4 regions of the Actinomadura sp. NPDC048021 genome follow, and region 2 is predicted to be linked to each of the others. Evidence: riboswitches for the same ligand, from Rfam matches in the RefSeq annotation. Region 2 holds a riboswitch; each other region holds the start of a gene.
What was found. A riboswitch is a leader RNA that binds a small molecule or an ion and turns the genes downstream of it on or off. The one in region 2 is predicted to bind cyclic di-AMP.

Region 1 (7,496 bases), on a different contig from region 2:
AACGTCAGCCCGTCCAACGCCAAGTGGTTCTACAACCTCTCCCAGCGCGGCGACCCCATCACGGTGACCGGCAGCGACCGGCAGCTGGAGCCGGAGAACGGCTGGGGGTACTGGCAGGTGAAGTGGCAGGACTGGGTGAAGGGCAGCGCGCTGAAGCGGTCGGTCACGACGGCCGCGCACGTGGACGCCGCGACCCTGTCGGCGCAGCAGGGCGCCCGGCCCAAGGCGCCCGAGAAGCAGCGGGCCGAGGGCAACTGAGCCGCGGCTAGCGGAGCGGCGGCGGGACCTGGACGCGGTGCAGGCGCGCCCAGTCGCGGGCCATGGCGATCCGGTCGGGGGCCGAGGGGTGCGTGAGCCACAGCAGGTACTCCGCGGCGTCGGGGTCCAGGTCGGAGATGTTGCGGACGGACAGCGCGTGCTGCATCGACACGAAGGTCGAGGGGTCGCGGGTGAGGTCCAGCGCGTGCGCGTCGGCGCGGGCCTCGATGCGGCGGCTCACGAGGTTCTGGACAGGGGCGGCGAGCGTCGTCCCGGCGGTCACGAGCGCGAGGAGGAGCGCGATGGACCTCGGGTCGGCCGCCGCACCGCTGCGGCGCGCGTCCGGCCCGGTCCCGCCGGCGCCGGGCCCGCCGGGATCGAGCCCGGCGCGCCGCAGCAGGCGCGGGGACGTCATCAGCAGGTACAGCAGGCACATGGCCCCCGCCACCCCGAGCGCGCCGACGAGCGTGCCCCACAGCACGTCGTCGCGCTTGGCGTGGCCGAGCTCGTGCCCGACGATGGACTCGACCTGGGCGGGCGGCGACTTCAGCAGCGTGTCGTAGAGGACGATGCGGCGCGTGGAGCCGAACCCGGACACGTAGGCGTTCAGGGACGTCGTCCGGCGGGAGGCGTCCGCGACGAGGACGTCCTCGACGGGCACGCCGTCCCGCTCGGCCATCGCCAGCAGGTCGGTGCGCAACCGCCCCGCCGGCAGCGAGTGGAACTTGTTGAACACGGGCTCCACGGCGAGCGGGTAGACGAACGAGGCGAAGACGACGAGGACGAACCCGCCCGCGGCGGCGCCGGCCCACCAGTGGCGCGGGAAGCGGCGGATGAGGGCGTAGAGGAGCAGCAGGGCGATCGTGTAGATGACCCACGTGACGGCGAGGGACTTCGCCTGGTCGACGAGCCATGCGGGCCAGCTCTGCGTGGACAGCCCGTACCGGCGCAGCACGGACTCGCTCCAGATGTGGAACGGGAGCCCGGCGACGCGCAGCAGCGTGGTCAGGGCCATGGTTCCGAGGATGATCCGAAGCGGCCGGCGGCGGGTTCTCCCGGTGGCCCAGCCGATGAACCGGGCGCCCAGCGGCGTGAGGCCCAGCACCAGGATCAGGGCGAGGCCGACGAGGAGCCCGGTGTAGGCGGGCGGGTTGACGGCCGAGTCGAACGCCCGGGAGCGGGCGATCTCGGCGGGGGTGAAGTCCAGCGCGGGATCGGGTTCCACCCGCCCGCCGGGAACGTGCCCGGGGAGCGGATTCCACGGAGTGGCTCGCGCGAGCACGGTCGCGACCCCGGCGAAGAGCACGGCGGCGGCGACGGCGGCGGCGATCCGGGGCCGGCGCGCGGGGGCGGCGCCGGGGGTTCCGGCGGCGGAGTCCCCGGCGCGGTCCTCGTCGGTCTCCGCCTCGCTCATGCGAGCTCCTCCTTCACGTAGTCGCGCCACAGTGCGGTGAAGCGCTCCCGCGTCAGGCCGAGCACGTCGCGCAGCGCCGCGGCCTCCGGGGCGCGCCCGGCGGCCCGGTAGAGCCGCACCAGCGCCGCTTCACCGTACCGGTCGGCGACCATCCGGCAGGCGAGCCAGGCCTCCTGGTAGGCCTGGGAGAGGCGGGGGGAGCCGCCGGCGAACGCGTCGGCGGAGGGCAGCGCGGAGGGCGTGCGCCCGGCGGAGACCTCGCGGCGCAGCTCGCCCGCCGCCGACCGGGTGCTGATCTTGACGCGCCGGTAGCCGACGTAGTCCGCGAAGCCCTCGATCAGCCACAGCGGGGTGCGCCCGTCGCGGGCGCCGCCGGTGGCGACGTGGGTCAGCTCGTGGGCGAGGACGACGTCGCGGCCCAGCTCGTTGAGGCGGCCGAAGGTGCCGGGGGAGACGATGACGCGGTCCTCGCCGCGACCGCCCCCGGCGGCCGGGGCGACGGCGGCGAGCGCGGCGATCTGGCCGAGGCTCTGCCCGGGGCCGGCGAGCGCGGAGGCGACGGTCGCGTCGGCGGGGACGAGCGCGACGACCCGCCGCGCCCACCCCGTGCCGACCACGGACGTCACGACCGGGACGGCCGCGTCCAGCCGCCGGGCGATGCCGTCGAGGCCGGCGCCGTCGCCGACGACCAGGCTCGTGCGGCCCCTGACCACCGTCAGGGGGCCGCAGTCCCAGATGTCGGTGTCGTCGGCGAGGCCGCGGGACGTCCCGTCGCCGACGATCGTCCACGCCCCGCCCCGCGGGGCCAGCGTGAGGTAGCGGGTGCGGGCCACGTCGCTCCGGTCGAAGCCGCGCAGCCTGTAGCGCGCCTCGACGCGGACGACGGCGGTCTCGCCGTCCACGGTCTCGACGCGGACGACGCGCTCCCGCCAGCCTTCCAGGGGAAGCTTCCGGAGATTCCCGTACATGCGGGACTGGGTGTCCTGGAAGGCGGCGGGGGCGTTGCCCACCGTGGCGAGGAACGCCATGCGGTCGCCTTGGCGGACGGCCGCGGCGCGATTGGCGAGGACGGCGGAGGCCAGGGAGGGATTGAACGTCCCGGCGGACGGGGAGCCGGGAGCACGGGCGCCCGCCGCCCGGCCGCCGGAGCGCGAGCCCGCCAGGCCGGCGCCTCCGGCGAGGAGGACGGCGACCCCGCCCGCGCCGAGGGCGAGGACCCTGCGCCGCGTGACGGGGGCGTCCTGCCCGGGGCCTTCCTCCATGGGCGCGATCCTATGCAGGGCGCGGGGCGTGGGGCGCCGTCACGACCGGTAGTCCGGGTAGCCGTAGCCGACGACGACGTCTGTGGAACGTTCCTTTATCCGGACGGCGTTGTCGGTGTTGCCCTCGACGGTCTCGATCGTGCCATCGTCGATCTTCTTGACCACCATGCCGACGTGCTCGATGTCGTCGACGGACTCACTGCCGCCCCACGAGAAGAACACGATCGCGCCGGGCCTCGGCTCGTTGCCCCAGCGGCCGTGCTCCTGGAACCAGCGGGCGTGGGCGACCGTCCAGGCGTCGCTGCCGACCTGGTCGCTGAAGCCGATCTGCTCGCCCACCCAGGAGACGAACATGTCGCACCAGTTCGCGTCGCCGTAGCCGCTGAGGGAGCCGCCGTCGCGCGCGAGGGTCTCCCGCGCGCGGGACGTGGCCATGTACCAGTCCTGGAACTTGGTCTCGCCGCCGCCGTCCTCCTCGACGCCGACCTGCGAGCGGGCGAGCTCGATGGCCTGCGCGGCGGTGGGGCGCGACTTCGCGACGGTCTTCGGGGCGGCCTTCTCGGAGGTCTCCGCCTTCGGCTGCTCGGGCTGGTCCTTCTTCGCCGGAGCCTTCGAGCCGGTCGTCTTGCGCTCGTCCTCGGCACGGCGCCCGGGCGGGCCGCCGTGCGCCGTCAGGCCGGGGGCGAGGTCGGCCGCGGCGGCGGCCCTCACCGGGGTGGAGCCGAACGGCAGGACCGACGCCTGCGCGGTGGCGGCGGCGGTGCCCAGCACGGCGGCGCCGACGATCACGCCGCCGGTCGTCCGCCAGGTCAGGGACAGGGGGTTCGGCTTGCGGTGCCTGCCGTGGGTCTTCTTGCAGTGCGCGCGTGGCACGGGGGGATCTCCTCGACTTCCATGCCGCCTACCGGGTTAGCTGACGGGTTCGGGCGTGGAAGCCGCCCTACGGCCCGCGAAGGCAGGCCGATTCACCCCGAAAAGGACGCAGTGGGTCCCCGGTTCCGCGGTGGACGCGCATGCGGGGCACGGCGGTCCGCGGACTCGGCGGTGACGTGCCCGGGGGCGGGCACGCCGGTTCTGAATGGGGAATCTCGGCGGGCGTGGACGCCCGCGGAGTGCAGGGGGTGGGGGCGTGGCCGCGTGGCGGCCACGCCCCAGGTAACGCTGCGGGATTCACTCCTTCTCTTCCAGACGCCTACCGGGTTAGCTGACGGGTTCGGGCGTGGAAGTGGCCCTACGGCGGCTCTCACCGGACTGCCGGGAGAGACGCGCCGATTCACCCCGGGTGCCGGAATGCCCGTCCGGAGAGTTCCTCCGGACTCCGGCGCAGATGGGTCCCCGGTTCCGCGCTGAGGCGGATTCGGCGCTGCCGCTGCGATCCTGGGGGCGAGATGGGGCCCGGCGCGGGACCTGTCTCCCGCGTGCGAACGAGCGGCGCCTTGTGTTGTGGACGGACGGCGGCCCGTCTCCGGGGACCGTCCGGGGCCTGCCCCGTGTACGCCACCGCGGCTGCGCGCTCAGCGCCATGCACGCTGCGGGCGTGCGCACGGTGGACGGGGTCGGCCGGGTCTGCGACGAGACCGTGCGGCGCCTTCGGGCGCCGCGGGACGGCACGTGGGGCGTGCCGCCTGGGGGGAGCGGCGCGTGGCTCGCGCCGCCGTCACGCGGGTGCTGGATGCGCCGCGTGGGGCCGGGGCGCCAGGTGGGCGCCGCGGGTCCACGGCGTCTGGAGGGCGCCGTGAGTGGTGCAAAGGTACCAAAACCCCAAAAGAAGGCAAACCCCCCCAAAATCAACAACGGACCAGGTCAAGCCTGGTCCGTTGTCGATGGAGGTCCCGTGACGCCCGTGGAGCAGGGGGTCAGGCGGTGCGTCAGGGGCGCCCGGCGCCGTAGAAGTTGCTCTTGTAGTAGCCGGAGCTGATGTCGCTGATCTTGACGACGTCGCCGGTGTGCGGGGCGTGGATCATCTTGCCGCCGCCCACGTAGAGGCCGACGTGGCCGAGGTTGCTGAAGAACACCAGATCACCGGGCTGCATGTTGTTCCAGGCGACCCGCTTGGAGCTGGTGTAGGCGTACTGGGTGTTGGTGGTGCGGGTGATGCTGACGCCCGCGGCGGCCCAGGCCTTCATGGTCAGACCGGAGCAGTCGTAGGAGTCCGGGCCCTCGGCGCCGTAGGAGTAGGGCTTGCCGAGCTGCGCGTAGGCGAAGTTGAGCGCCGTGCGGGCCGGGCCGCTCGCCGGGCCGTTGTAGGTGCCGCCCGTGGGGCCGCCGCCGCCCGGGCGGGAGGGCGTGCTCCCGCCGCCGAGCCGGCGCACGAGCGCCTTCTGCTTCTGCACCTGCTTGTCGAGGTCCTGCTTCTGCTTCTTCAGCTCGTCCTGCTTGGACTTCACCTCGTCGTAGGCGGCCTTCGCCTGGGACTGCTCGCGGCGGAGCCGCTGGGCGGTCGCGAGGAACTGGGTGAGCTGGGAGCTCCGCTCGTGCGACAGGTGCGAGAAGACGGCGGCCTGGTCGAGGATCGACTGCGGGTCGTTGCTGCCGACGAAGCCGGTGACGTCGGCCGAGTCACCGTTCTTGTAGGCGGTGGCCGCCATCTGCGCGATCTTGGACCGCTGCTCCTCGAAGTCGGCCTGCTCCTGCTTGCTCGCCTTGGTCGCGGCGTCGAACTTCTTCTTGGCGACCTTGAGCTTCTCGCGGTTCTGGTTGAACTGCTCGACCTTCTGGTCCATCTTCTCGTTGAGCTTGTCGAGCGTCTTCTGGGCCTGCGCCCGGGTCGGCTTGGGCTCGGCGTGCGCCACCACCGGGGAGCAGGTCAGGGAGACCGCCACGGTCAGTCCGGCGACGGCCGCCAGGCGACGGCGGAGGCCTGTGCCCGCAGAGCCCGCCCCGCGGCCAGGCCGCTGCGCCGGTGCCCCGATGTGATCATTGGCCACGGTCGGTTTCGCCCCTCTCGTCCACGACGTCAGCGGACGACATTAGCGAGGGGCAACAGCCGTCACAACCGATTCATCACTCTTTGATTGACATCTCTCATTATCATCCACTTTTAGTGACGCCATGATCACATACCGCGAGGACTGCCTTATCGGAGCCTTATGGGCGTCTTAGGAGCGGCCCAGCCTGCGCAGCAGCAGGGAGGACGGGCAGGGGCGCGCGTTGGCGCGCCGGGCGGCGTCGGCGACCTCCCGGTCGGACGACACCACGACCACCGAGCGGCCCGGCGGCTCGGCCCGCACGAGCTCGCCGATCAGCTCGTCCGCCGTCTGGCCCGGGTGGCTGAACCGCACCCGCACCCCGCGCGGCGCCGCGATGGCGACCGGCGCGTCCAGTTCCGCCCCGTCGAACACGCACGTCACCTCGGCGCGCGTCTGCGCGGCGAGCCCGCCGAGCCCCGACAGCAGCCGGCTGCGCTGGTCGGCCAGCGGCAGCTCCCCGTACCCGGTCTTGGTGACGTTGTAGCCGTCCACCACCAGGTGCACCTGCGGAAGCGTCAGCAGCCGGTCCAGCAGCTGCGGGTCGCTGTCGGACAGGGCCCGGCCGGGCAGCGCGCGGTGCGCCAGCCGGTCGGGCTCCAGCCCGCCGACCGCGTCGGCGGGACGGCCGATGGTGGAGGGCAGGGCCAGCTCCCGGCGGACGCCCTGCGCGGCGTCCACCAGCGCGTCCAGCAGCATCCGCAGCCGCACGTCGTCGACGTTGCGCCCCTCCCGCGCGGCCCGCTTGGCGGTCTCGGCCGCCTCCTCCGCCCGCGCGGCCCGGGCGCGCAGCCTGCGCAGCTCCTTGTCCGACGCGGCGGTCGACTCGCGCGCGGCGGCGAGCTCGCGGTCGGCCTCCTCCGCGACCGCGTGTGCGCGCTCCTCCGCGGCCCGGAACCGGGTGCGCGCGTCGTGCAGCTTGCGGCGCAGCTCGGCGACCTCGGCCTTGGTCTCGCGCAGCTCGGCGCGCAGCTTGGCCAGCTCGGCGCCGCGGGCGTCGCGGGTCGCGGCGAGCTCCGCCTTCAGCGCGGCGACGCGGCGTTCGGCCTCCTGCTCCTCCGACGCGCTCGCCGAACGCGCCAGCTCCTCGCGCGCGGACTCCACCAGCTCTGTCCAGCCCGCCGGGCGCAGCAGGTACGCCAGCACGGCGACGCGCACCGGGTCGGCCGCGGGCGGCACGTTCCCGCCCTCGACCGCCTCCACCAGGTCGGCCTGCGCCTCCCGGAGCGGCGCGGCGACCCGGCTCCGGAACTCCCCGTCCTTCTCCAGCACCGCCGCGATGTGCTGGCCCGCGAGCCTGGCGCGCTTGCGGCGCTCGAACCGCGCGAACCGGCGCAGCGGCACGGGGATCTCGTCGGAGGGCAGTGACCCGATCAGGTCGGCGGCGGCCTCCACCACGCCCTGCCGCACCGCCTCGGGCAGCGGGCGGGACGCCTTCTCCGCGGGCTCCCCGTCGCCGGGGGTCGCTTCGGGACCGCTGTCGATGATCCCGCTCCTTCCGGGCTGCGCCGCCGGTGGGCTGTGTGTTCCCGAGCGCGGTACGCCCTAACCAGGGCGAACGTGCGATCGGACGGATCGCGCCCGGCCCTCGGCGGG
Region 2 (7,496 bases):
TCCACTTCTCCGAGTCGATCCTCATCTTCACCTCCAACCTGGGGATGTTCGTGCCGGGACGCGACCTCACGACCCGGGACGGGGCCGCGTACGGGGCCCCTGACCGTGTGCAGAACATCACACCCGGGATGTCCTACGAGCAGGTCGAGCAGCGCATCAAGGGCGCCGTCGCCGACCACTTCACGACGGTGCTGAACCGGCCGGAGCTGCTGAACCGGTTCGGCGACAACATCGTGGTGTTTGACTTCATCTCCGGCGAGGCCGCGCACAAGATCTTCGACCTGCAGTTCGCGAACATCTGCCGGCGGGTCACCGAGGAGCACCGGCTCGTCCTCGCCGTGAAGGGGGACGCGCTCCAGACGCTCCGCGAGTGGTGCACGGAGGAGCTCGCCAAGGGCGGGCGCGGCATCGGCATGGCGCTGGAGTCCCACTTCGTCAACCCGCTGGCGCGCGCGCTCTTCGACCGGGAGCTCGTCCCGGACGAGAAGGTCACCGTCACGGGGATCCGGCGCGAGGGCAGCATCGTGCACCTGGACCTCCAGTGAGCGCGGGCCGTCCCCCGGCGGCCGGAGACGGCGCCGGCGAGACGCTCCTGCTCGCCAAGGCGCACTACCCGGTGACCACACTCGGCCCGGGGACGCGGGCGGGCATCTGGACGCAGGGCTGCACGCTGCACTGCAACGGGTGCCTCTCCCGCGACACGTGGGACGCCGACCCGGGCCGGGCCATCCCCGTCGAAGCGGTCCTAGGATGGCTCGCGTCCCTTCCCGAACCGGTCGACGGGGTGACCATCTCGGGCGGCGAACCGTTCCAGCAGCCGGCCGCGCTGGCGGCCCTGGTGCGGGGGATCCGCGCGTGGCGGGAGACCCGCGACCGTGAGACGATTGCGTTGGACATATTGGTTTACAGCGGATATGTCTACTCTCGACTCTCGCGCGCCGCTGTGACGCGCGAGATCGTCGACATGTGTGACGCCGTGGTCACCGGGCCGTACGTCGACCGGCTCAACCCTGGGGGGCGACACCCCGCGGACGGCTCCCTACTCTGGAGGGGGTCGGCCAACCAGCGTGTCGTGCCGGTGTCCCCCCTGGGACGCGAGCGGTACGGGGCAGTGGCCGGCGTCGGTGACACTGAAGCGATCGGTGACACTGAAGGAAGAGGGCCCCGAGTACAGGTGTCCGTGGACGAAGGGCCGGAGGGAAAGCGGGTGTACTACATCGGGATCCCGCGAAGAGGTGACATGGAGCACCTCACGTCGAGGCTCGACCGCGCCGGGGTGCGCTCGGGGGATGTGTCATGGCGACCTTGAACTGTCCGGTCTGCGACGAGCCGTTCCAGCCGGGCGATCTGCTCTGCATGAGCTGCGGGGCCAACCTGGCGCGCGCCGGTGGCGGCGCTCACCAGCAGGGCCCGGGCGGGTACGAACCGCAGCGGATACCCCCGCCGCCGGGGCCGCAGCAGGGGGGCCAGCAGTACGGCGCCCCGCAGCCCGGCCCGGCCGACCACCAGTACGGGCAGCCTCAGCACGGTCAGGGTCAGCACGGCCAGGGCCAGCCCGGCCAGCCCCAGCATGGGCAGCCGCAGTACGGCCAGCCTCAGCACGGGCAGCAGCAGTACGGGCAGCCGCAACAGCAGCAGCCCCCCGCCGACCCCTGGGGCACGCCGCAGCAGCCCCAGGACCAGTGGGGCGCGCCGCAGCCGCAACAGCAGCAGCCGGACGCATGGGGTCCGCCCATGCCCCAGCAGTCCCATGACCAGCACGGTCAGGGTCAGCACGGGCAGGGCCAGCCCGGCCAGCCCCCGTACGGGCAGCCGCAGCAGGGCCAGCCTCAACATGGGCAGCAGCAGTACGGGCAGCCGCAACAGCAGCAGCCCCCCGCCGACCCCTGGGGCGCGCCGCAGCAGCCCCAGGACCAGTGGGGCGCGCCGCAGCCGCAACAGCAGCAGCCGGACCAGTACCAGCCGCAGCAGCAGTACGGCGCCCCACAGGACCAGTACGGCGCACCGCAGGACCAGTACGGCGCGCCGCAGCCCGGCCCGGCCGACCACCAGTACGGGCAGCCTCAGCACGGGCAGCCCCAGTACGGCCAGCCCCAGCACGGAGGCCAGCCGCAGCACGGGGGTCAGCCGCAGCACGGAGGCCCGTCGCCGCAGCTGCCGCACGGCCGCGAGGCGACGCTGCTGCCGCACGAGCACAACCAGGGCCAGCAGCGGTCGGCCGCGCCCGACAGCACGGCGTTCATGTGCCCGTACTGCGAGGCGGTGCTGAGCAACCCGGGCGCCGCGCAGTGCGACTCGTGCCTGCGCCCGCTGCCGCAGAAGGGCACGCCCGTCCTGCGCGTCCAGTTCCCCACGGGCGAGCTCAAGGTCTCGGTCGGCCAGCACCTGGTGCTCGGCCGGGACGCGGGCCAGTCGCCGGTGGCGGCCACGTTCACGCAGTACGACAACGTGTCGCGGCGCCACTCGACGGTGTGGCTCGACCCGTCCGGGACGGCCTGGGTGCGCGACGAGGGCTCCACCAACGGGACGTTCGTCAACGGCGAGCGGCTCCCCCGCGGCGTGGACGCCCCGCTCCGCGACGGCGACCAGCTCCGCCTGGCCGCCGACGTCACGGGCACCGTCCAGCTGAGCTGAGCGGCACGCACGAAAAGGGGCGGCCCCGCGGTTCCGAGAACCGCGGGGCCGCCCCTTTCGGCTTCGGCGCTCAGCCGGCGCGCTTGGTGCGGGCCCGCGTGCGCTCGCGCTCCTTGGCGTCCAGGACGACCTTGCGGATGCGGACGGCGGTCGGGGTGACCTCGACGCACTCGTCCTCGCGGCAGAACTCCAGCGCCTCCTCCAGCGACAGGGCGCGGGGCGGGGTGAGCCGCTCCAGCTCGTCGCCGGTGGACGACCGCATGTTCGTGAGCTTCTTCTCCTTGGTGATGTTGACGTCCATGTCGTCGGCGCGGGAGTTCTCCCCGACGATCATGCCCTCGTACACCTCGGTGGTCGGGCCGACGAAGAACGTCCCGCGCTCCTGGAGGTTCGTGATCGCGTAGGCGGTGGCGGCGCCGGACCGGTCGGCGACGAGCGAGCCGGACGGACGGGTGCGCAGCTCGCCGAACCAGGGCTCGTAGTCCTCGAAGACGTGGTGCGCCATGCCGGTGCCGCGCGTCTCGGTCATGAACTCGGTGCGGAACCCGATCAGGCCGCGGGCCGGGACGAGGAACTCCATCCGGATCCAGCCCGTCCCGTGGTTGGTCATGTGCTCCATGCGGCCCTTGCGGACCGCCATCAGCTGCGTGACGGCGCCGAGGTGCTCCTCGGGGATGTCGACGGTGAGCCGCTCGACCGGCTCGTGCTTCTTGCCGTCGATCTCCCGCGTGACGACCTGCGGCTTGCCGACGGTCAGCTCGTAGCCCTCGCGGCGCATGTTCTCGACCAGGATCGCCAGGGCCAGCTCGCCGCGGCCCTGCACCTCCCAGGCGTCGGGGCGCTCGGTCGGCAGCACCCGGATCGACACGTTGCCGACGAGCTCGCGGTCGAGGCGGTCCTTGACCATCCGGGCGGTGACCTTGGTGCCCTTCTCGCGGCCCGCCATCGGCCCGGTGTTGGTGCCGATCGTCATGGAGATCGCCGGCTCGTCCACCGTGATCAGCGGCAGCGGGCGCGGGTCGTCCGGGTCCGCGAGGGTCTCACCGATCATGATGTCGGGGATTCCGGCGATGGCGATGATGTCGCCGGGCCCGGCCTCGTCCGCGGGCTTGCGGGTGAGCGCCTCCGTCATCATCAGCTCGGTGATCTTCACCCGCTCGACGCTGCCGTCGCGCCGGCACCAGGCGACCTGCTGGCCCTTCTTGATCGTGCCGGCGTGCACGCGGCACAGCGCGATCCGGCCGAGGTAGCTGGAGGCGTCCAGGTTCGTCACGTGCGCCTGGAGCGGGCCGTCGGGGTCGTAGGACGGCGCGGGGATCGTCTCGGTGATGACCTTGAACAGCGGCTCCAGGTCCTCGCTGCCGGGCATGGCGCCGTCGGCGGGCTTGTCGAGCGAGGCCCGCCCGGCGCGGCCGGACGCGTACACGATCGGGAAGTCGATCTGGTCCTCGTCTGCGTCGAGGTCCATGAACAGCTCGTAGGTCTCGTCCACGACCTCGTCGATGCGCGCGTCGGGGCGGTCGGTCTTGTTCACGACCAGGATCACCGGCAGCCGCGCGGCGAGCGCCTTGCGCAGCACGAAGCGCGTCTGCGGGAGCGGGCCCTCGCTGGCGTCGACCAGCAGGACGACGCCGTCCACCATGGACAGGCCGCGCTCGACCTCGCCGCCGAAGTCGGCGTGCCCCGGGGTGTCGATGATGTTGATCGTCAGGCCGTTGTGCAGGACCGCGGTGTTCTTCGCGAGGATGGTGATCCCCTTCTCGCGCTCCAGGTCGTTGGAGTCGAGCACGCGGTCGTCGACGTCCTGGTTCTCGCGGAAGGCCCCGGACTGCCAGAGCATGGCGTCGACCAGCGTCGTCTTGCCATGGTCGACGTGGGCGACGATCGCGACGTTACGGAGGTCGTCGCGCGTGGAGATGGGCATGCGGGTTCGCCTTGCGTGAGAGTTCGGGAGTCGCCGCAGACGTGCGGCCGTACCCATTCTACTTGGCCGTGCGTACCACCCACTCCGAGTCGTTCGCCCCATCGGTCACACGGACCTCGATTGGCCAACTTTGCGCATCCTTTGTAATCTGCCCGAGATCCGGTCGTCCGGAGTCCCGCCCCCAGGGGACTGCGGCCGGAACGCCGAATCTCCCGCGGGAGAACCGGGGACCCACCACCCTCGGGGTGAATCGACGCTCGTCGTAGGGCGACTCCTGGCCCGAACCCGTCAGCTAACCCGGTAGGCGTACGAGGAGAGGAGAACACCGGCTTGGCTCCGGATTCCCCCCGGCGGCGTCGCGTTCTGCCCACCGCCACCGCCACCCTGCTCCTGATCGGTCTCGGCGCCACCGCGCCGGACCTCGCCCACGCCGCCCAGCCGTTCCGGCCCGCCTCCGCGCCCACGGCGCCGAGCCCCACGCCGACGACGGAGAAGGGCCTGCGCAAGAGCCTCGACGCGCTGAACGAAGAGGCCGAGATCCTCACGGAGAAGTTCAACAAGGCCCGCGTCGAGTTCACCAAGGCCCGCAAGGCCGAACAGGACGCCACCCGGGAGGCCGAGCGGCTGCGCGCCCTCGCCGAACCCGCCCGCCAGAAGCTCGGCAGCCTGGCCGCCGCGAACTACATGGCCGGCGGCCCCGACGTCCTCTTCGGCTCCGGCGCCTCCCCCGAGGGGCTGTCCGACCGCGCCTACCTGGCGCAGAGCCAGGCCACCGCCGTCCTCGCCCTGAAGAAGCAGATCGACCAGGCCGACGCCGCGGAGCGCACCGCCAAGGCCAAGACCGCCCAGGTCAAGAAGGCCTGGGACGACGCCAAGCAGGCGCGCGAGGCCGCCAAGGCCAAGGTCTCCGAGGTGATGAAGCGCCTCGACAAGCTGACCACCACCCACGCGAGCGACCCGCGCACCGGCCTCAGCGCCACCGTGAAGGGCTCCGGCCTGCCCGCCAAGATGGCCCGCAAGGCGCTCACCAAGCTCGGCTCCCCGTACGTGTGGGCCGCCGCCGGACCGAGCAGCTTCGACTGCTCGGGCCTCGTCGTCTGGGCCTACGCCCAGGTCGGCAAGCCCGGCCTCCCGCACTACACCGGCGACCTGTTCGCCATGGGAACGAAGGTCTCCCGCGGCGCCCTCCGCTCCGGCGACCTGGTGTACTTCGGCAGCAACCTGCACCACATGGGCATCTACCTGGGCGACGGCAAGTACCTCCACGCCCCCCAGACCGGCGACGTGGTCAAGATCTCCAAACTCTCCGACCGCTCCGACTTCGCAGGCGCGAATAGGATTTCCTAGCCGAGGCCTTGGGCGGCCAGGAGGTCTACTGCCGGGCGGTCGCCGGGGAGCCAGTTGACGTCGTGGAGCTCTGAGGGTGCCAGCCAGCGGAGTTGCAGGTGCTCCAGGGCTTGCGGCTCGCCTTCTACCAGCTCGGCCGTCCAGACGCGGAGGACGGCGCGTCCGCTGAGGCGCCAGTCGCCGCCCACGCGGCGGCCCAGGCGTACCTTCACGGCCAGTTCCTCGTGGCACTCGCGCACCAGGGCGTCCTCGTCCGACTCTCCGGGGTCGACCTTGCCGCCGGGAAGCTCCCAGCCGCCCGCCATGTGCGGCGGCTCGGCGCGCTGGGCGGCCAGCAGCCGCCCCTCCGCGAGGATCGCCGCCCCCACCACCACGAGATCGATCGCGACCAGCTCCTCTCCGTGTTCGTGATCAGACCGCGGCGCCGGTCCGTCCGGTTCCGTCCCGCCTGAGGGAGTCGACCAGACGCGTCGCGTCGCGGACGATCTCCTCCAGGTGGTCGCCGTGCGCCCCGCGCCAGTACACCTGCCCGCAGACCGCGCAGCGGCCGTACACGTCGTAGCTGCGGCGCGTGCCCGACTGGAGCTCGCGCTCGATCTCCTGCTTGTCGACCGGGACGAGCTCGCCGTTGCAGGCGGTGCAGCGCGTCCACGGGCGCAGGACGGGCGCGAAGCGGTCGAGCAGGTCGCGGAGCTGGTCGTCGGGGCGCGAGCCGCGGACGTAGGCGCCGAACCACAGCGCGCGGCGGCGCAGGAGGCCGCGGTCCTGCGTGAGCAGGACGCGGCGCTCCTCGTTGGCCTGGACGACGAGCGCCGGGTCGTCCATGTCGTTGTGGTAGGCGGTGTCGAGGCCGAGCAGGCGCATGCGCCGGGCCAGCGTGCCGAGGTGCACGTCCAGGAGGAAGCGGGGGGCGACCTGGCCCGGGTCCAGCGGCACGGGCTGGGGGCGCGGGACCGCGGCCACGCGCACCTCGGCCCCGGCCGCGGGGCGGGCGCCGGGCCCGGCGGGCTCGCCGTCGGCGGTCATCGGGCCCGCCTCGGGCAGGGGGACGCCCAGCGACTCCACGAGGTGCCCCAGCGTCGAGGTCCCGTCGTAGGGGACCCGCGCTGGGGACTCCCGCCGGGTCGCGGGCAGGAACATCAGCAGCTCGTCGGCGACGCGGATCGTTATCTCGGACTCCACGCCGATCAGCATGCCACGCGCGGCCGACGATTCTCCCCGGTTCAGGCCGCTGTCACGTGCGCGGCGGAGTCCGCGAGGGACGCCAGGAGGGCGGGGACGTCGTAGCCGACCAGCGCTCCCCCGCGCTTGACCACGCGTCCGGCGACCAGGACGGTGTCGACGTTGCGCGTGTCCGCTGACAGGACCACGGCCGCGACGGGGTCGTGCGCCGCCGCGAGGCCGAAGGTGTCGGTGCGCAGGACGAGCAGGTCGGCCTGCTTGCCGGGGGTCAATGAGCCGGTGACGTCCGCGAGCCCCGCGACCTCGGCGCCCTCGATCGTGGCCGTCCGCAGGGCGTCGGCGACGGTGAAGCCGAGGCCGGCGCCGTCCGGGCGCCCCCGTTCGAGGACGTAGGCGGCGCGCATGATGC
Region 3 (7,496 bases), on a different contig from region 2:
GGCCGCACCTCCCCGTCGTGCACGGCGTCGGCGATGCGGAGGGCGACCGTGGACCCCAGCGGTACCAGGCGCAGCGTGGTCACCACCTGCTTGGCGTGCTGCACGGCCCTCGTGCCCGCCGAGGTGTTGCCGTAGCTGACGAAACCGACCGGCTTCCACGCCCACTCGCGGGAGAGGTAGTCCAGCGCGTTCTTCAGGGACGCCGGCATCCCGTAGTTGTACTCCGGCGTCACGACGATGAGGCCGTCCACGCCGTCCACGATCGCGCTCCACCTGCGCGTGTGCTCGTTGCGGTACACGCCCGCCGACGGATGTTCCTCCTCGTCGAGGAACGGGAGGTCGAGGTCGGCGAGGGCCAGCGGCACCAGTTCGGCGCCGAGCTCGGCGGCGCGGGGCGTGATCGTCTCGGTCAGCCATGCCCCCACCGCGGGGCCGAGGGCGCCGGGGCGGGTGCTGCACACCAGCACGAGGACGCGCACCTGTTTCGTTGACATGTAAATGAACTTAGGCGATAGGTTGTTTACATGTCAAAGAACCCGCCGGACGAGCCCGTGCGCTGGCTGACCCCGGACGAGGAACGGGCGTGGCGGGCCTTCCGCCGCATGGTGATCGCCGTCCAGACCGGCACCGCCCGCGACCTCTCCCAAGTCGGCCTCTCCGAGCCCGACTACGAGGTGCTCAGCACGCTGTCGGAACGGCCGGGCCACGCCGGCACCCTGCACGAGCAGGCCGCGAAGATGGGCTGGTCGCGCAGCCGGCTCTCCCGGCACGCCACCCGCATGGAGGCCCGCGGCCTCATCCGCCGCGCACCCGACCCGGCCGACGGAAGGGGCTGCCTCCTGGTCCTCACCGAACACGGCCTGGACACCTTGACGGACGCCGCCCCCGCCCACCTGGAGTCAGTGCGCCACCACTTCATCGACCGCCTTGGACCGGAAGACCTCACCGCCCTGGAACACATCGCCGGAAAGGTGGAAGCCCCGGACAGGGCGAACGGCCGCCCCGTCCGCTAGGTCCGCGGACCGGCCTCCAGGAGATCGGCGAGCTCACCGAACCCGCGCACGACGAGGTCGCATTCCACGTCGTCCGCCCGGTCGGCCGTGAGAGAGGGCCCCTTCTCCAGCGGACGCTCCAGGAACGCGGTGGCGAGCCTGGCTCCCCTGGCGCCGTCGATGTCCCACTTGTGCGCGGCGACCATCAGCACCTCCGCCGGTTCCACGTCCAGCAGCCGCACTGCTGTCAGGTACGCCTCCGGCTCGGGCTTGTACGTGCGGGCGAGCTCCGCCGACAGGATGCAGTCGAACGGCAGCCCCGCCCCCTTGACCAGGTGCGTCAGCAGGGCGAACCCGCCGTTGGACAGCGCCGCCACCACGCGGCTCTCCCTCAGGCGTGCCAGGCCGTCCACCGAGTCGTCCCACGCGGGCAGGCGATGCCAGGCCCGGACGAGCCGCCGCCGTGCGGTCTCGTCGAAGGCGTCAGCAACGCCGTGCAGCTCCAGCAGCTCGTCCAGCGACTCCCGGTGCAGCGTGTCGAGGTACACCCACTCCCGCTCTCCGCTGCTGACCCGCTGCATGGACGGGAGGTACCGCTCACGCCATTCGTCGGCGAAGGCCTCGCCCTCCAACGCGACACCGCACTCCGCAGCGATCGCCGCCACCTGGCCGGCGACCCCTGTCCGCCAGTCGACGGTCGTCCCGAAGATGTCGCAGGTCACTACCTGGATCGCTCTGACGTCTAATCCCACTGGCACTCCCTCGCCCAGGAGCGCCCGGCTGGCGCCCCACCCCAGTCCTACCCCGGACGTGACAGACCCCGCCCTCGTCCGAAGACGGGAGCGGGGTCCGTGGTGAGGCCAGGAGGGGTCACCCGGTCGGGCCTGATCAGCCGAGGGGCTTCGGGGCGCCCTTCTTGCCGGCGCCGTGGCCCCAGGACAGGATCTCGTACTTGACGCCCTTCAGGTGGCCCGCCGAGGTGCCCGTGTCGTACTTGCTCCGCGGCTTCTTGCCGTCCACCAGGTGGCGGAAGGTGTAGGTGTCGAGGTCGAGCATGACGCCGCGGTGCGACGGCTCGCCCGGCCCGCGGTCCCCGACGAAGCCGGTGACGCTGCGCCCCTTGTAGGTGACCTTCACCTTGGTGTGCATGGGCCAGCTCGGGCTGGCGAACAGGCCCTTCTGCATCGGCTTGCCGCCCGCCGGGGCGCCCGTGTCGCCGTTCACGCCCGAGCCGTCGTCCCAGAAGTAGGACGCCTTGGTGCTGCCCGACAGGACGGCGTGGCGCTTCGGTGCGACCTTGGCGGTGCCGTGGTGGGTGGCCTTCGCGGCGGGCTGCCCCACCTGCTTCCCGGTCACCTGCTTTCCGGTCATCTGCTTTCCGGTGACCGGCTGTCCGGTCACCTTGTGCCCGCTCAGCTGTTGTCCGGTGACCAGCTGTCCGGTCATCTTGTGGCCGGTGACCTGCTGCCCGGCCACCTGCTGTCCGATGACCTTGTGCGACATCGGCTCGTCGGCCTGGGCCCCGTGGGAGGTCCCGGCCGCCACGCCCGCGGCCAGCAGGCCCGCGAGAGCGGTACCGATCAGGGCGGTGTCGATGGCTCGCTTCTGCATGTTCATCCTTTGCTCGGTGGTCCGGGGCGCCGGGTCACGGCTTCGGCTAGTCGGGGGCTCGCCGTTCGGGCATGACGGATCCGGCGCACGGCACGTGGGCGTGCTCGCGACGTGGGTGTGATCGCGGAGGGATGGAGAAGGGGGAGGCACCACTGGACGGTGCGGGGCAACGGGCCGCTCAGCGGCCCTGGCTCACCGGTACTGGGGGTAGCCGTAGCCGGCGACGGTGGACGTGTCGCGGACCTTCTTCTTCACCGCGTCACCGGTGTTGCCCTCGATGGTGTTGATGGTGCCGTCGTGGTTGTCCTTGACGACGATGCCGACGTGCTCGACACCCTTGATGCCCCCGCCGTTCCAGGCGAAGAAGACCACGGCGCCGGGCTTCGGGGTCTGGCCGAAGCGGCCGGTCTTCTTGAACCACTTGGCGTGGCTGACGGTGTAGGCGTCGGCGCCCATGCCCTTGGTGCCGGTGTGCTGGCCCAGCCAGGACACGAACATGTCGCACCAGGACTGGCCCTTGTAGACCGAGGCGCTCTTGGAACCGATGCGGTGGGCGTTCTGCTCGCCCAGCGGCGAGCCGACGTACCAGTCGTTGAACTTGCTGTTGCCCGAGGCGTCCTCGTGGGTGCCGATCTGCGTGCGGGCGAGCTTGATGACGTCCTGCGCGGAGGCGCCGGCGGTGGCGGTCTTCGCGCCGTTGGCGCCGGCCTGGGGCGCGGCGGCGACGTGCGCGGTGTTCGCGGGCTTGGTGTCCGCATGGGCGGACGGGGCCAGGGAGGCGAAGCCGAAAGCGCTCGCCAGGGAGAGGACGGCTCCGGCGGCGAAGCGGGTGCCCATGCGCTTGGTCAGGTCGAAAGTACGAGCGGTCATGCGAAGGTTCTCCTGAGGTCTTCCAGTCCGCCTACCGGGTTAGCTGTCGGGTTCGGGCATGGAAGTGGCCCTACCGCGACCCCGCGCAAGGCGGGAGTGCGGATTCACCCCGGTGTTTCGGTGGGTCCCCGGCTCCGCTCGGCCAGTGATCGGCGCTCTGCGGACTCGGCGGCGGACGTGCCTTGATCGGCCGTCCTGATGATCAGGGACTCGATGCGCCCGTCACGATCTGGTCGGGCGCTCCGGACGGGCTTTCCCGTCGGTCACACACCCACAACAGGTTCAAGCGGCCCCATATTTCGTCAAGCACACCCCAAAGACGCCGCTGACCTGTAAAGACTCCCCAAAGCGCCCTCAACGCAAGGGCTGCGGTCCAGTCAAGTCGGCCCAAGATTTCTGGTCGCCACCTCGCCCCAGCGGGAGACGATCACCCCCGAGCGCGCCCCCACCCGCGGGCTGGTCATCAAGGTGCCCAAGTTCACGACCGACCAGGACGCGTCATAGTCGCACCGGAGCCGGGCGCGGATGCGTGGTCCTGCTGGAGCGCCGGCGCGGTGAGTCGGCCCTCATCAACTCACCCCTCAGCGCGGCGAGTGACACGGCTCCGACCAGGACCGTCCCGTCGGGAAACCGGAAGACCGGCACTCGCGGGCCGGACACGCGAGCGGACCGAGCCGGTTCCGCGTGGGGCCGCTCGCCGTCCCACCTGACGCCGGTCGCGGACGCCAAGCCCCGCAGCACGTTGACGTCGCCGATGTCCAGACCGTCACTGAAGTAGGCGCGGTAAAGACGGGCGGTCATGTCCTCGGCGGTGCCGTGCGCGGCCGCCAGCGCGATGAGCCGGTGGGCGTCGGCCGTGCGGGCGGGCACGATCCGGTCGAGGTTCACCACCAGGCCGTCGACCGCCGCCGCCCGTGCGATCTGCTCGACCCGCGCGGTGAGCGCGAGAGGGAAATGGCCACGGCTCGGCGGCGGTTCCGCCGCGGAGCCCGCGGTCTGGTACGGCCTGAAGACGACCTCCAGTTCGCCGCCACCCGCACGGTGCTCCTCGGCGGCCCGCTGGAAGCGGGCGTAGCCGAGCGCCGACCAGACGCAGGCGATGTCGTGGGTGAACTCAACTTTCATGGGTTCGTCCTTCGATGGCGGCACGGATCGTTCCGTGCCGCCTCAGCATGCCCGCCGCCGCTCGCCGCGTCAATACGGAACGTTCCGTGCCGCCTGAGGGCTATGCTGTCCCCATGTCACCCAGACGTCCTGAGCGCCGAAGCGAAGAGGCCGCCAACGCCGTCATCAAGGCCGCCATGGACCTGTGCCAGGAGGTCGGGTACCGCAAGGTCAGCATCGAGGGCATCGCCGCCCGCGCCGGCGTCGGCAAGAACACGATCTACCGCTGGTGGCCGTCCAAGGCGGCCGTGCTGCTGGACGGCCTGCTGTCCACCTGGAAGATGGACGCGACCTTCCCCGACACCGGTGACTTCGTCGCGGACATCAAGACGCAGATGGCGGCGGCCTCGCGCATCCTCGGCGACCCGCACGTCTTCCCGCACTACCGCGCACTGATCGGCGAGGCCCAGCACGACCCGGACCTCCACCAGGCCTTGTGGGACAACTTCATCGGTCACCTGGCGGGCGCCGCGGCCGACCGCATCCGCGTAGCGCAGCGCAAGGGCCAGGTCCGCGCCGACGCCGACCCGGTCCTCGTCACCGAACTGCTCTACGGCGCCGCCTACTACCGCCGCCTGCTCACCCCGCGCACGGCCGACGCCGAGCACGTCAACGCCATCGTCGACCTCGCAATGACCGGCCTCGCCCCACCGGCCGACACCTCCACTCAGTAGCACGCCTCACCGCTTCTGGGCGCCCCTACAAATGCCGCCGCGCAGGTGCTCACGGTTTACGGCGGGCGAGCAGGGCCTGCAGATCTGACCGGCCCTCAGACACCTACTGCCACCGCGGCGCCCAGCGCCAGCAGGACGGCACCGGTGGTCATGCTGAGCCCCCGCAGGACGGTCGGCTGCGACACCAGTGCGCGCCCTCGGCTGACGGCCCAGGTGAGCAGCATGTACCAGGAGGCGCTGACGAGCGCCCACAGGGCTCCCAAGGCGACGGTCGACAGGAACACCGGGCCTTCCTCGGTCACGAACTGGGGCAGCACCGAGATGGCGAACACTCCCGCCTTGGGGTTGCCGAGGTTGGTGACCAGGCCGGTGAGGTATCCACCCGTGAAGCCGGTGCCGCGCCCGTCCTGCTCGGGCGGGCGGGGGGACCCGACCGTGAGCGCGGTCCGGAGCGTCTTCACCCCGAGGATCATCAGCACGATGCCGCCGGCGATCCGGAGCACCGCGTACGCGGTGGGGCTGGCCAGCAGGACGGCGGACAGCCCGGCCGCGGCGGCCGTCGACCACAGCAGGAAGCCACTGGCATTGCCCGCGAGCGTGCCGTGGAGCGCAGGCCGGCCACCTTCCAGTACCTGCCGGATCATCAGCGCTTGACTCGCGCCGGGCAGCATCGCCAGCAACAAGGTGGTGATGACGAAGACGGGCACATGCGTGGGCATGGGAACGAACCCCTTCCGGGGATTGCGGCCGACGGGTGTGCCATCAGGCTTCCTCGCTCCGCGCCCCTAAGGGAAGTTAAAAGAGAAGGGTGCAGCGTTAACATGGGTGAATGCTGGTGGATCCGGGGCAACTGCGGCTTCTCGCCCTGATCGAGCGGCACGGCTCCCTGACGGCGGCGGCCCACGCACTCCGGCTCACGCCCGCGGCGGTCACCCAGCAGGTGGCCAAGGCCGAGCGCGACTGGCAGGTCCCCCTGGTCATCCGTGGCCCTCGCGGAGCGACGCTCACCGCGGCCGGTGCGCTGCTCGCCTCCCACGGCCGGACCGTGGAGCAGGCATCGGACCAGGCCGAGGCGGAACTGGCCGCACTGCTCGGCCACCTCTCGCTCCGCCTCCGGATCGGGACGTTCCAGGCGGCCGCAATGCACCTGCTGCCACCGGCCCTGACGGCCCTGCGCCACCGCCACCCGGCCGCCGACGTCTCCGTCATCGACGTGGTGTCCGGGCGCGGAGCGGACGAGATCAGCGCGGGGAACCTGGACGTGGCCATCGTCGCGTCCTGGGACACGCCGCTCGCGCCGCCCCCGCACCTACGGGCGCACTCGCTCCTGGTGGACCCGATGGTCGTGGTCCTCCCCGACGACCACCCACTGGCCACCGGGCAGCCCGCGGACACCGAACTCCACCTGGAACAACTGCGCGACGAATCATGGGTCTCCATCCTGGCCGGCCATGCCGCCCGCGAACAGTTCCACAACGCCGCCCGCAAGGCCGGCTTCACCCCCACCGTGCGGTTCGAGACCGAGTCCTACGACGTCGCCCAAGCCCTGGTCGGCACAGGCATCGCCGTGGCCCTGGTGTCACGCCTGGCCCTGGCCCACGTCCCCGGCACCACCCATCGCGAACTGACCCACCCCAAGCCCTACCGCCACCTCTACGCCGTGACCAGAACCGACGCCAGCCTCACCCCACTCGCGGACATGCTCATCGACCTCCTCCGCGATGTCGCCCGCGACATCACCGCCACCTGGGCCACCCCGCACGGCGCCTGAAAAGCCCCGTTCTGAATCGCTCACGAACTCCCTCCTGGAACAAGTCCCGGGCGCGCCTGACGTGGTGATGGGGGCACGCGACCACCCTCCGGCGGGACGCGCCACGCCTCAACGCGGGCTCACTGGTGAGCGGGCAAAGTGAGAGCCGAATGGGCAGGTCGTCCGCCCGCGGCGGGCATTGCGCTGAGTCCGCGCAGCCTTTCGTTCCGCTCCTCCAGAGCCTGGGCGGTGGTCGGGAAGAGGGCGGCACCGCCCTCGCCGACCAGCCCCTGATTCAGGGTCACGAACTCACGGGTGTCGTGTTCGTAGGCGGCGAAGCCCGCGGCGTGCTCCCGACCGGCCAAGGAACCGGCGAGCATGTACGCGCCGACGAGCGCGAGGCTGGTGCCCTGCCCGGTGAGGAACGAGGGCGCG
Region 4 (7,496 bases), on a different contig from region 2:
ACGTCTACCCCGACACCGACGACACCGCCGAGGCGATCCTGGCGCTGCGCCGGGCCGCCTTACCGGCGGCGGAGGAGCCGATCAGGCGGGCCGTCCGCTGGCTGGAGGGGATGGCCTCGCGCGACGGCGGCTTCGGCGCCTTCGACGCCGACAACACCCGCGAGCTGTGCACGAAGCTGCCCTTCTGCGACTTCGGCGCCGTCATCGACCCGCCGTCCGCCGACGTCACCGCCCACGTCGTTGAGGCGCTGTCCAAGGAGGGCCTCGCGGAGTCGGCCGTGGTCAGGCGCGCCGTCGTGTGGCTGCTCCGGGCGCAGGAGGCGGACGGCTCGTGGTTCGGGCGCTGGGGGGCGAACCACGTCTACGGCACGGGAAGCGTGGTGCCCGCGCTCGTCGCGGCCGGGGTGCGTCCCGGCAAGCCCGCGATCCGGCGCGCCGTGGTCTGGCTGGAGGACCACCAGAACCCCGACGGCGGCTGGGGCGAGGACCTGCGCTCCTACGACGACCCCGCGTGGATCGGGCGGGGCGAGTCCACCCCGTCGCAGACGGCCTGGGCACTGCTGGCGCTGCTCGCCGCGGGCGAGCGCACCCCTGCCGTGGAGGCCGGCGTGCGGTGGCTCGTCGACCACCAGCGCCCGGACGGCAACTGGGACGAGGAGCAGTTCACCGGCACCGGCTTCCCCGGCGACTTCTACATCAACTACCACCTGTACCGCCTGGTCTTCCCCCTGAGCGCCCTCGGCCGCTACCTGGAGGGCGCGGCATGAGGCGGGGGCGCGGACCGGGCGGGACCGCCGAGTTCACCCTGCACGAGGAGGTCCCGACACCATGAGCATGCCGCTCCGCCAGAGCCTTCGCATCGGAAGCTACATCCTCCGCAACAAGCTGCGCGGCCGGGAGAAGTTCCCGCTCATCGTCGAGCTGGAGCCCCTGTTCGCCTGCAACCTCGCCTGCGCCGGCTGCGGGAAGATCCAGCACCCGCACGACGTGCTGAGGAAGCGGATGCCGGTCGAGCAGGCCCTCGCCGCGATCGAGGAGTGCGGCGCGCCGATGGTCTCCATCGCGGGCGGCGAGCCGCTGATGCACCCGCAGATCGACGAGCTGGTGAACGAGCTCGTCCGCCGCAGGAAGTACGTCTTCCTGTGCACGAACGCGCTGCTCATCCCCAAGAAGATCGACAAGTTCGCGCCCTCGCCGTACTTCGCGTGGGCGGTGCACATCGACGGGCTGCGGGAACGCCACGACGCGTCCGTGTGCAAGGAGGGCGTCTTCGACGACGCCGTCGCGGCCGTCAGGGAGTGCAAGCGGCGGGGGTTCCGCGTCACCACCAACACGACGATCTTCAACACGGACACGCCGCAGACCGTCATCGACGTCATGAACTACCTCAACGACGACCTCCGGGTCGACGAGATGATGATCTCGCCGGGCTACGCCTACGACAAGGCGCCCGACCAGGACCACTTCCTCGGCGTCCAGGAGACGCGGGAGCTGTTCCGCAAGGCGTTCGGGGACGGCAACCGCAAGCGGTGGCGCTTCAACCACTCGCCCCTGTTCCTGGACTTCCTGGAAGGCAAGGTCGACTTCCCCTGCACGGCCTGGGCGATCCCGTCCTACTCCCTCTTCGGCTGGCAGCGTCCCTGCTACCTGATGTCGGACGGCTACGCGCAGACCTACCAGGAACTCCTGGACGAGACCGACTGGGACTCCTACGGAAGGGGACGCGACTCCCGCTGCGCCAACTGCATGGCCCACTGCGGCTACGAACCCACGGCCGTCTTCTCGACCCTCGGCTCCCTGAAGGAGTCCTTGCGGGCCGTCCGCTCGGTCTGACCCCTCTCTCTCCAAGCCCGTTCCGCCCGGCACCGGCGTCCCGCCGATGCCGGGCGTCTTCAGGGACGCCTACGTGAGGGACGTCGGCCGGTACGCCTTGTACTCGTCGCCCGAGGAGAGCCCGTAGTCGAGCTCGCGGTGGTCGGTTCCGTACCGGCCGCGCTGCTCGTAGGCCCAGTACGACGAGTGCTCCTTGTCGGCCCACTTCTCGAAGATGACGACGTGCCGGGTGGTGTTGCTGCCGAGGGCGTCCATGACGAGGTCGCCCTTCTTCAGCTCGGACATCGCGATTCGCTCGGTGTACCGCGACGCGGTGAGGCCGACGGTGTTCGTCCCGGGCTTGGGCAGCCCCAGCGCCATGGACACGTATCCCGAGCAGTCGGTGCGGTAGCCGTTGTGCGTGCTGGTCTGGCTGTAGGGGACCCGTCGGCCGGTGTGCGGATGCCAGGTCCTGGCCCGCGCGATGACCTTGGACCGCGCGTCCGACTTCGGCGCGGCGGCCTGCTTCCGCGGCTCGGCCTTCGCCGACGACTCGGTCTTCGCCGAGGGCTCGGCCTTCGCCGAGGGCTCGGCCTTCGCTGGGGCCTTGAACTCCTTCTGGACCTGGGCCTGCGCTCTGACCTGCTCCCGCGGCGCCGCCTGCCGCGGCGCGGTCCGCTGCTGCGGCACGGTCTGGACGGCGGCGACGGTTTCGGTGGACGCGTGCTGCAGGGTCGTCGGCATGGCCGCCGTCGCGCCGAAGACGGCGAGGCCCGTCAGCGTGACGGTGACCCAGGGGCCGGGCCGCAGAACGCGCGGCCGGTCGAGGTGCTTGCCTTTCAAGGGGGGCTCCTTGCTTCCATGTGCCGCCTACCGGGTTAGCTGACGGGTTCGGACGTGGAAGTCGCCCTACGGCCTGACAGGCCGATTCACCCCAGTTCGGGTTGGGTCCCCGGCTCCGCGCCACGGCGGACTCGGCGGGTGCCGCTGAGAGACAGCGGCGCTGACGATGTGGGGCCCGATCGATGAGGGATCTCGGGCCTTGTCGCGCGGGGACGGCACCCCGCCCCACCGCGCTCGGAAACCCCACGGTGGGACAAAACGCCTGGAAGGCGTCTTGAAGGGGCAAAGCTACTGAAATCACCAAGAGACGGCAAGGTCGCGGGCGATGATTCCGCAGCTCAGTGCCGTGCCGACCCGGCACCCCGGCCGTCGCCTGCCGCCGTTGTGGGCGTGCCGGGGAGGCGATCCGGGCCCGATGCGCCTCTAGACGGAGGAGAAACCTCCAGTTAATATCCGGAGGAGAACCCTTCACTTAGAGGAGGTGGGTTCCATGACCGCCATCCCGGCGCGCACCGCGTCCGGTCCGTCCGCGGCCGTCCCGAACCGGCGCTGGGCGGCGCTGGTCGTCATCGCCGTCGCGCAGCTGATGATCGCGCTCGACGCCACCATCGTGAACATCGCGCTGCCGACGGCCCAGCACGCGCTCGGCTTCGGCGACGCCGACCGGCAGTGGGTGATCACCGCGTACACCCTGTCCTTCGCCGGGCTGCTCCTGCTCGGCGGCCGGATCGCCGACCTGGTCGGGCGGCGCCGCAGCTTCCTGGCCGGGCTGGCCGGGTTCGCCGTCGCCTCGATGATCGCCGGGGCCGCGCCCGGCTTCGGGGTCCTCGTGGTCGGGCGCGCCCTGCAGGGGGCGTTCGCCGCGCTGCTCGCGCCCACCGCCCTGTCGCTGCTGGCGGTGACGTTCACCGAGCCCAGGGAGCGCGCGAAGGCGTTCGGCGTCTACGGCGCCGTGGCGAGCAGCGGCGCGGCGGTCGGGCTGCTGCTCGGCGGCGCGCTGACCCAGTACGCCGACTGGCGCTGGTGCCTCTACGTCAACGTCGCCATCGCCGCGGCCGCGTCGGTGGCGGGACGGATCGTCCTTCCCGCGCCGCCGGCGTTCCCCGGGGCGCGCGTCGACTGGATCTCCGCCGTCCTCGTCACCGGCGGCCTGGCGGCCGTCGTGTACGGCGCGGGCGAGGCCGCCCCGCACGGCTGGGACGCCTGGCGGACCACCGCGCCGCTCGCGGTCGGCGGCCTGGCGCTCGCCCTGTTCGCCGTGCGCCAGGCCAGGCACGCCGCGCCGCTGCTGCCGCTGCGGATCCTCGCCGACCGGGGCCGGGCCGGCGCCTACCTCGCGGTGGCCACCGCGGTCGTCGGCGCCTTCGGGGTCTTCCTCACGCTCACCTACTACCTCCAGGTGGTCGCGCACTTCTCCCCGATGCGCACCGGGCTGGCGTTCCTGCCGATGGCCGTCGCGAACTCCGCGAGCGGCTACCTCGTCGGCGCCCGGCTCACCCGGCGGGTGCCCGCCCGGCTGCTGATCTCCGCCGGCCTGCTCATCGCCGCGGCCGGGCTGGCCGCCCTGACCCGGCTCGACGCGGGCAGCGGCTACGCCACCGCCGTCGTCCCGGTCGAGGTCCTGCTCGGGATCGGCATGGGCGCCGTGTTCCCGCCGGCGTTCTCACTGGCGACCGCGGGCGTCTCCCCGCGCGAGGCCGGGGTCGCCGCCGCGGTCGTCAACGCCGCGTCGCAGATGGGCGGTTCGATCGGAACCGCCGTCGTCAACACCGTCGCGATCGGCGCGACCGCGGGCTACCTGCGCGAGCACGGTCCGGCCGCCTCGCGGGCGGGGGCCCTCGTGCACGGCTACACCACCGGGGCGACCGTCTCGGCGCTGGCCCTGACCGCCGTGGCCGTCGTGGTGATGCTCCTCATCCGGACCCCGCCCTCCTCGGACGCGACCACCGACCACACCTCCCGGTGACCGCGATGGCCGACCACCGGGCCGGAACGGCCGGGTCGGCGTCGGGGAGGCCGGTGCACGTGGTGAGCCGTCCACGCGCCGCCCGGACGCGGCGCTTGGAGGTGGACGGGCCGCCCCACCCCCGCACCGCCGTCAGCGGACCAGGCCGTCTGCGGCGGCGGCCGCGGGCGTGCCATCGGGTCCGAGGGTGCGAGGGTGTGGCGGCGGAGACGGGCGGCGGGTCAGACGCCGAGTTCGGCGGCGGCGAGGGCGGTGCCCTCCACGCGGGCGGCGATCTTCGCGAAGGCCGTGTCGCGGGACGTGGAGGTGTCGTCGGCGAACGGTGAGAACCCGCAGTCGTCGCAGGTGCCGAGGCGGTCGACGGGGAGGTGGCGGGCCGCGGCGAGGACGCGGTCGCGGATCTCCTCGGGCGTCTCGACGCGGGGGTCGATGGGGTCGACGACGCCGACGAAGACGCGGGCGTCGGCGGGCAGGTGCGCGGCGACGATGGCCAGGATCCGGTCGGGGTCGGGCTCGCTGGCCAGCTGGAGGTAGAAGTTGCCGGCCCTGAGCTGGAACAGCTTGGGCAGCAGCCCCGCGTAGTCGACGTCGAGGCTGTGGGTGGAGTCGAGGTCGCCGCCCGGGCACACGTGCACGCCGATCCGGGCGCGCTCGTCGGCGGAGAACCGCTCCAGGACCCGGTTGTTGAGCGCGATGAAGGCGTCCAGCACGCCGCCGCTGGGGTCGAGCTTGAGCGACAGCCGCCCCTCGGTGAAGTCGAGCTGCACCACGTGGGCGCCCGCGTCCAGGCAGGAGCGGATGTCGGCCTCGGCCTCGCTGACCAGGTCGTCGAGGAACATCTCGCGCGGGTAGCCGTCGATGCCGTCGGCCGGGTACAGCAGGCTCAGCGCCGAGGGGGCGATCACGGCCTGCTTGACCGGCGCGGTCGCGTGGCGCTGGGCGGCGCGCAGGTAGTCGACGGCGTGGCCGGTGTAGCGGAACGGGCCCGCCGTCAGCCGCGGGAGCTGCCGCTGGTGCCCGTCGGCGAACGGGATCACCGCGCCGTCGGGGGCCAGGTCGGCCAGGCCCGTGATCGGGTAGGTGGCGAAACTCGGCTTGGACTGCTCACCGTCGGTCACCACCGGTGAGCCGAGCTCCTCCAGCCGGCGGAGGGTCTCGCGCACGGCGCGGTCCTGGGCGGCGGCCAGGTCGGACGGCGAGGCGGTGAGCAGTTCCTGGGGACGCGGGATGCTGCCGATGGGCTCTGTGGGGAGGGGCATACTCCGAGGCTACGCTACTGAAAGTAGCGAGAGAAGCGCTCATCGTGACCAGAGGTGGCCGTGTGAATCTTCGGCGACCTCGGGGCGTCCCCGCGGCGAATCCCCGCGGACCCGCGCGCCGATAGCATGCGCGGATGGCTGATGGGGGAGTGCCGATCGCGGCGGACATGGATCCCCGGCGGATCCACGCCGCGCTGAGCCTGCTGGCGGACCGGCGCTGGCGGACGCTCGGCGAGCTGGTCCGGGAGACGGGCGCGCCGCGGCGCTCGGTGGAGTCGCTGCTGGCCGGGCTCTCGCTGGAGCACGCCGGCGGCGACCGGTTCCGCCTCACCCCGGAGCAGGGCGCCGAGATCGCCGAGTCCCTGCGCACCGGGTACCGTCCGCTCGACCCGGCCGACCCCGTCGGGCACCTGCTCCCCGAGTACGCCGCCGTGGTGGAGCGCGTGGCCGGGCTGATCGAGCGGGCGCCGCGGGCGAGGCACGTCCTCGACCATGTCTCGGCCACGCCGGAGACGGTCGTGCGGCGGGCGCTGCTGCTGGGGGCGCGGTTCTGGCTGCCGGGCACGCGCCTGCTGTGCGTCGGGGACCACGATCTGACCTCGCTGGCCGTCGGGCTCGTCCATCCGGGCGTGCAGACCACCGTCGTGGACGTCGACGAGCGGATCCTGGCCTACATCGACGCATGCGCCGCCGACCTGGGGCTTGACGTGCGCACCCGCTGGGCCGACCTGAGGCTGGGGCTGCCCGCGTCGGCCGTCGAGTACGCGGATCTGGCGGTGACCGATCCTCCGTACACGCCGGAAGGCGTCGGGCTGTTCGTGGCCCGGGCGGTGCAGGGGCTGCGGGACCAGGGGCAGGGGCGCGTCCTGCTGGCCTACGGGGCGAGCGACCGCACTCCGATGCTCGCGCTGAAGGTCCAGCAGGCGCTGCAGGAGCTGAACCTGGTGAGCGAGGCCGTCTACCCGGACTTCAACAGCTATTTCGGCGCGGAGGCGATCGGTTCGCGCGCCGACCTGTACGTCCTGCGGCCGACCGGCAAGAGCCTGCCGGCCGCCGGGGCCCGCGCCGACCGGTTCGCCACCGCCATCTACACCCAGGGGCCCCAGGCCGTCGAAGCCAGGACGGCGGTGCTGGCGTCGCCCGACGACGTCGCCGACCTGCGGCCGGACGTCCTGGTCGGTGACTGGCCCAAGCAGGTGCTTCCGCAGGTGCCGCGGGTGCGGCTGACGACGTGGCTGGCCAAGCCGTACGCCGCGCGGGTGCGGCGCGCGGCCGTCGCGCTGCCCCCGGGGCTGGAGGGTGCGCTGGTCCGCGTGCTGCTGGCCACGCGCGCCGAGCAGGTCCGGGTGTTCCTTGCAGAACCCCCCGGCGACCTGGCGGACGAGGCCGCGTCGCTGGCTCCCGTGTACGAGTTGACCCGGCGCGGCTCGACCGTGGAGGCGGTGCGCACCCCGTCCGGCACGGACGACCGGGCGCGGCGGATCGTGCGCGCCGTCATGGACCGGGCGCACGGGAAGGTCGCCAACGTCTGGCGCGACGCCCTGATCGACGCGCACGCGGGCCTCACCAAGCGGCAGGCCCGCACGGTCGTGGCCGACGCCGCCCCGTGGGCGCTG

Region 1: another riboswitch for cyclic di-AMP. It lies ahead of AB0C87_RS22100 (CHAP domain-containing protein); the one in region 2 lies ahead of AB0C87_RS02770 (NlpC/P60 family protein).
Region 3: another riboswitch for cyclic di-AMP. It lies ahead of AB0C87_RS15255 (CHAP domain-containing protein); the one in region 2 lies ahead of AB0C87_RS02770 (NlpC/P60 family protein).
Region 4: another riboswitch for cyclic di-AMP. It lies ahead of AB0C87_RS11380 (hypothetical protein); the one in region 2 lies ahead of AB0C87_RS02770 (NlpC/P60 family protein).

What each region holds. Positions count from the first base shown of each region.
Region 1 covers NZ_JBEZJQ010000013.1:17,638-25,133, reverse strand. Annotated here, with positions in the region: gene AB0C87_RS22115 (Ig-like domain-containing protein) at 1-258, shown strand, start outside; gene AB0C87_RS22110 (M48 family metallopeptidase) at 266-1,672, opposite strand; gene AB0C87_RS22105 (hypothetical protein) at 1,669-2,934, opposite strand; gene AB0C87_RS22100 (CHAP domain-containing protein) at 2,974-3,807, opposite strand; cyclic di-AMP (ydaO/yuaA leader) riboswitch at 3,817-3,956, opposite strand; cyclic di-AMP (ydaO/yuaA leader) riboswitch at 4,109-4,307, opposite strand; gene AB0C87_RS22095 (NlpC/P60 family protein) at 4,803-5,756, opposite strand; gene AB0C87_RS22090 (NYN domain-containing protein) at 6,033-7,310, opposite strand.
Region 2 covers NZ_JBEZJQ010000001.1:581,516-589,011, forward strand. Annotated here, with positions in the region: gene AB0C87_RS02745 (AAA family ATPase) at 1-545, shown strand, start outside; gene AB0C87_RS02750 (4Fe-4S cluster-binding domain-containing protein) at 617-1,309, shown strand; gene AB0C87_RS02755 (hypothetical protein) at 1,213-2,190, opposite strand; gene AB0C87_RS02760 (FHA domain-containing protein) at 2,242-2,634, shown strand; gene typA (translational GTPase TypA) at 2,705-4,558, opposite strand; cyclic di-AMP (ydaO/yuaA leader) riboswitch at 4,750-4,881, shown strand; gene AB0C87_RS02770 (NlpC/P60 family protein) at 4,889-5,905, shown strand; gene AB0C87_RS02775 (NUDIX domain-containing protein) at 5,902-6,288, opposite strand; gene AB0C87_RS02780 (Mut7-C RNAse domain-containing protein) at 6,317-7,087, opposite strand; gene AB0C87_RS02785 (amidohydrolase family protein) at 7,129-7,496, opposite strand, start outside.
Region 3 covers NZ_JBEZJQ010000008.1:77,430-84,925, reverse strand. Annotated here, with positions in the region: gene AB0C87_RS15275 (bifunctional NAD(P)H-dependent oxidoreductase/GNAT family N-acetyltransferase) at 1-494, opposite strand, end outside; gene AB0C87_RS15270 (MarR family winged helix-turn-helix transcriptional regulator) at 525-1,013, shown strand; gene AB0C87_RS15265 (haloacid dehalogenase type II) at 1,010-1,744, opposite strand; gene AB0C87_RS15260 (hypothetical protein) at 1,881-2,603, opposite strand; gene AB0C87_RS15255 (CHAP domain-containing protein) at 2,796-3,473, opposite strand; cyclic di-AMP (ydaO/yuaA leader) riboswitch at 3,488-3,638, opposite strand; gene AB0C87_RS15250 (DsbA family protein) at 3,972-4,598, opposite strand; gene AB0C87_RS15245 (TetR/AcrR family transcriptional regulator) at 4,712-5,311, shown strand; gene AB0C87_RS15240 (LysE family translocator) at 5,407-6,030, opposite strand; gene AB0C87_RS15235 (LysR family transcriptional regulator) at 6,141-7,082, shown strand; gene AB0C87_RS15230 (FAD-dependent monooxygenase) at 7,202-7,496, opposite strand, start outside.
Region 4 covers NZ_JBEZJQ010000005.1:306,600-314,095, forward strand. Annotated here, with positions in the region: gene shc (squalene--hopene cyclase) at 1-767, shown strand, start outside; gene hpnH (adenosyl-hopene transferase HpnH) at 829-1,833, shown strand; gene AB0C87_RS11380 (hypothetical protein) at 1,903-2,655, opposite strand; cyclic di-AMP (ydaO/yuaA leader) riboswitch at 2,665-2,802, opposite strand; gene AB0C87_RS11385 (MFS transporter) at 3,146-4,621, shown strand; gene AB0C87_RS11390 (cobalamin-independent methionine synthase II family protein) at 4,843-5,880, opposite strand; gene AB0C87_RS11395 (bis-aminopropyl spermidine synthase family protein) at 6,015-7,496, shown strand, end outside.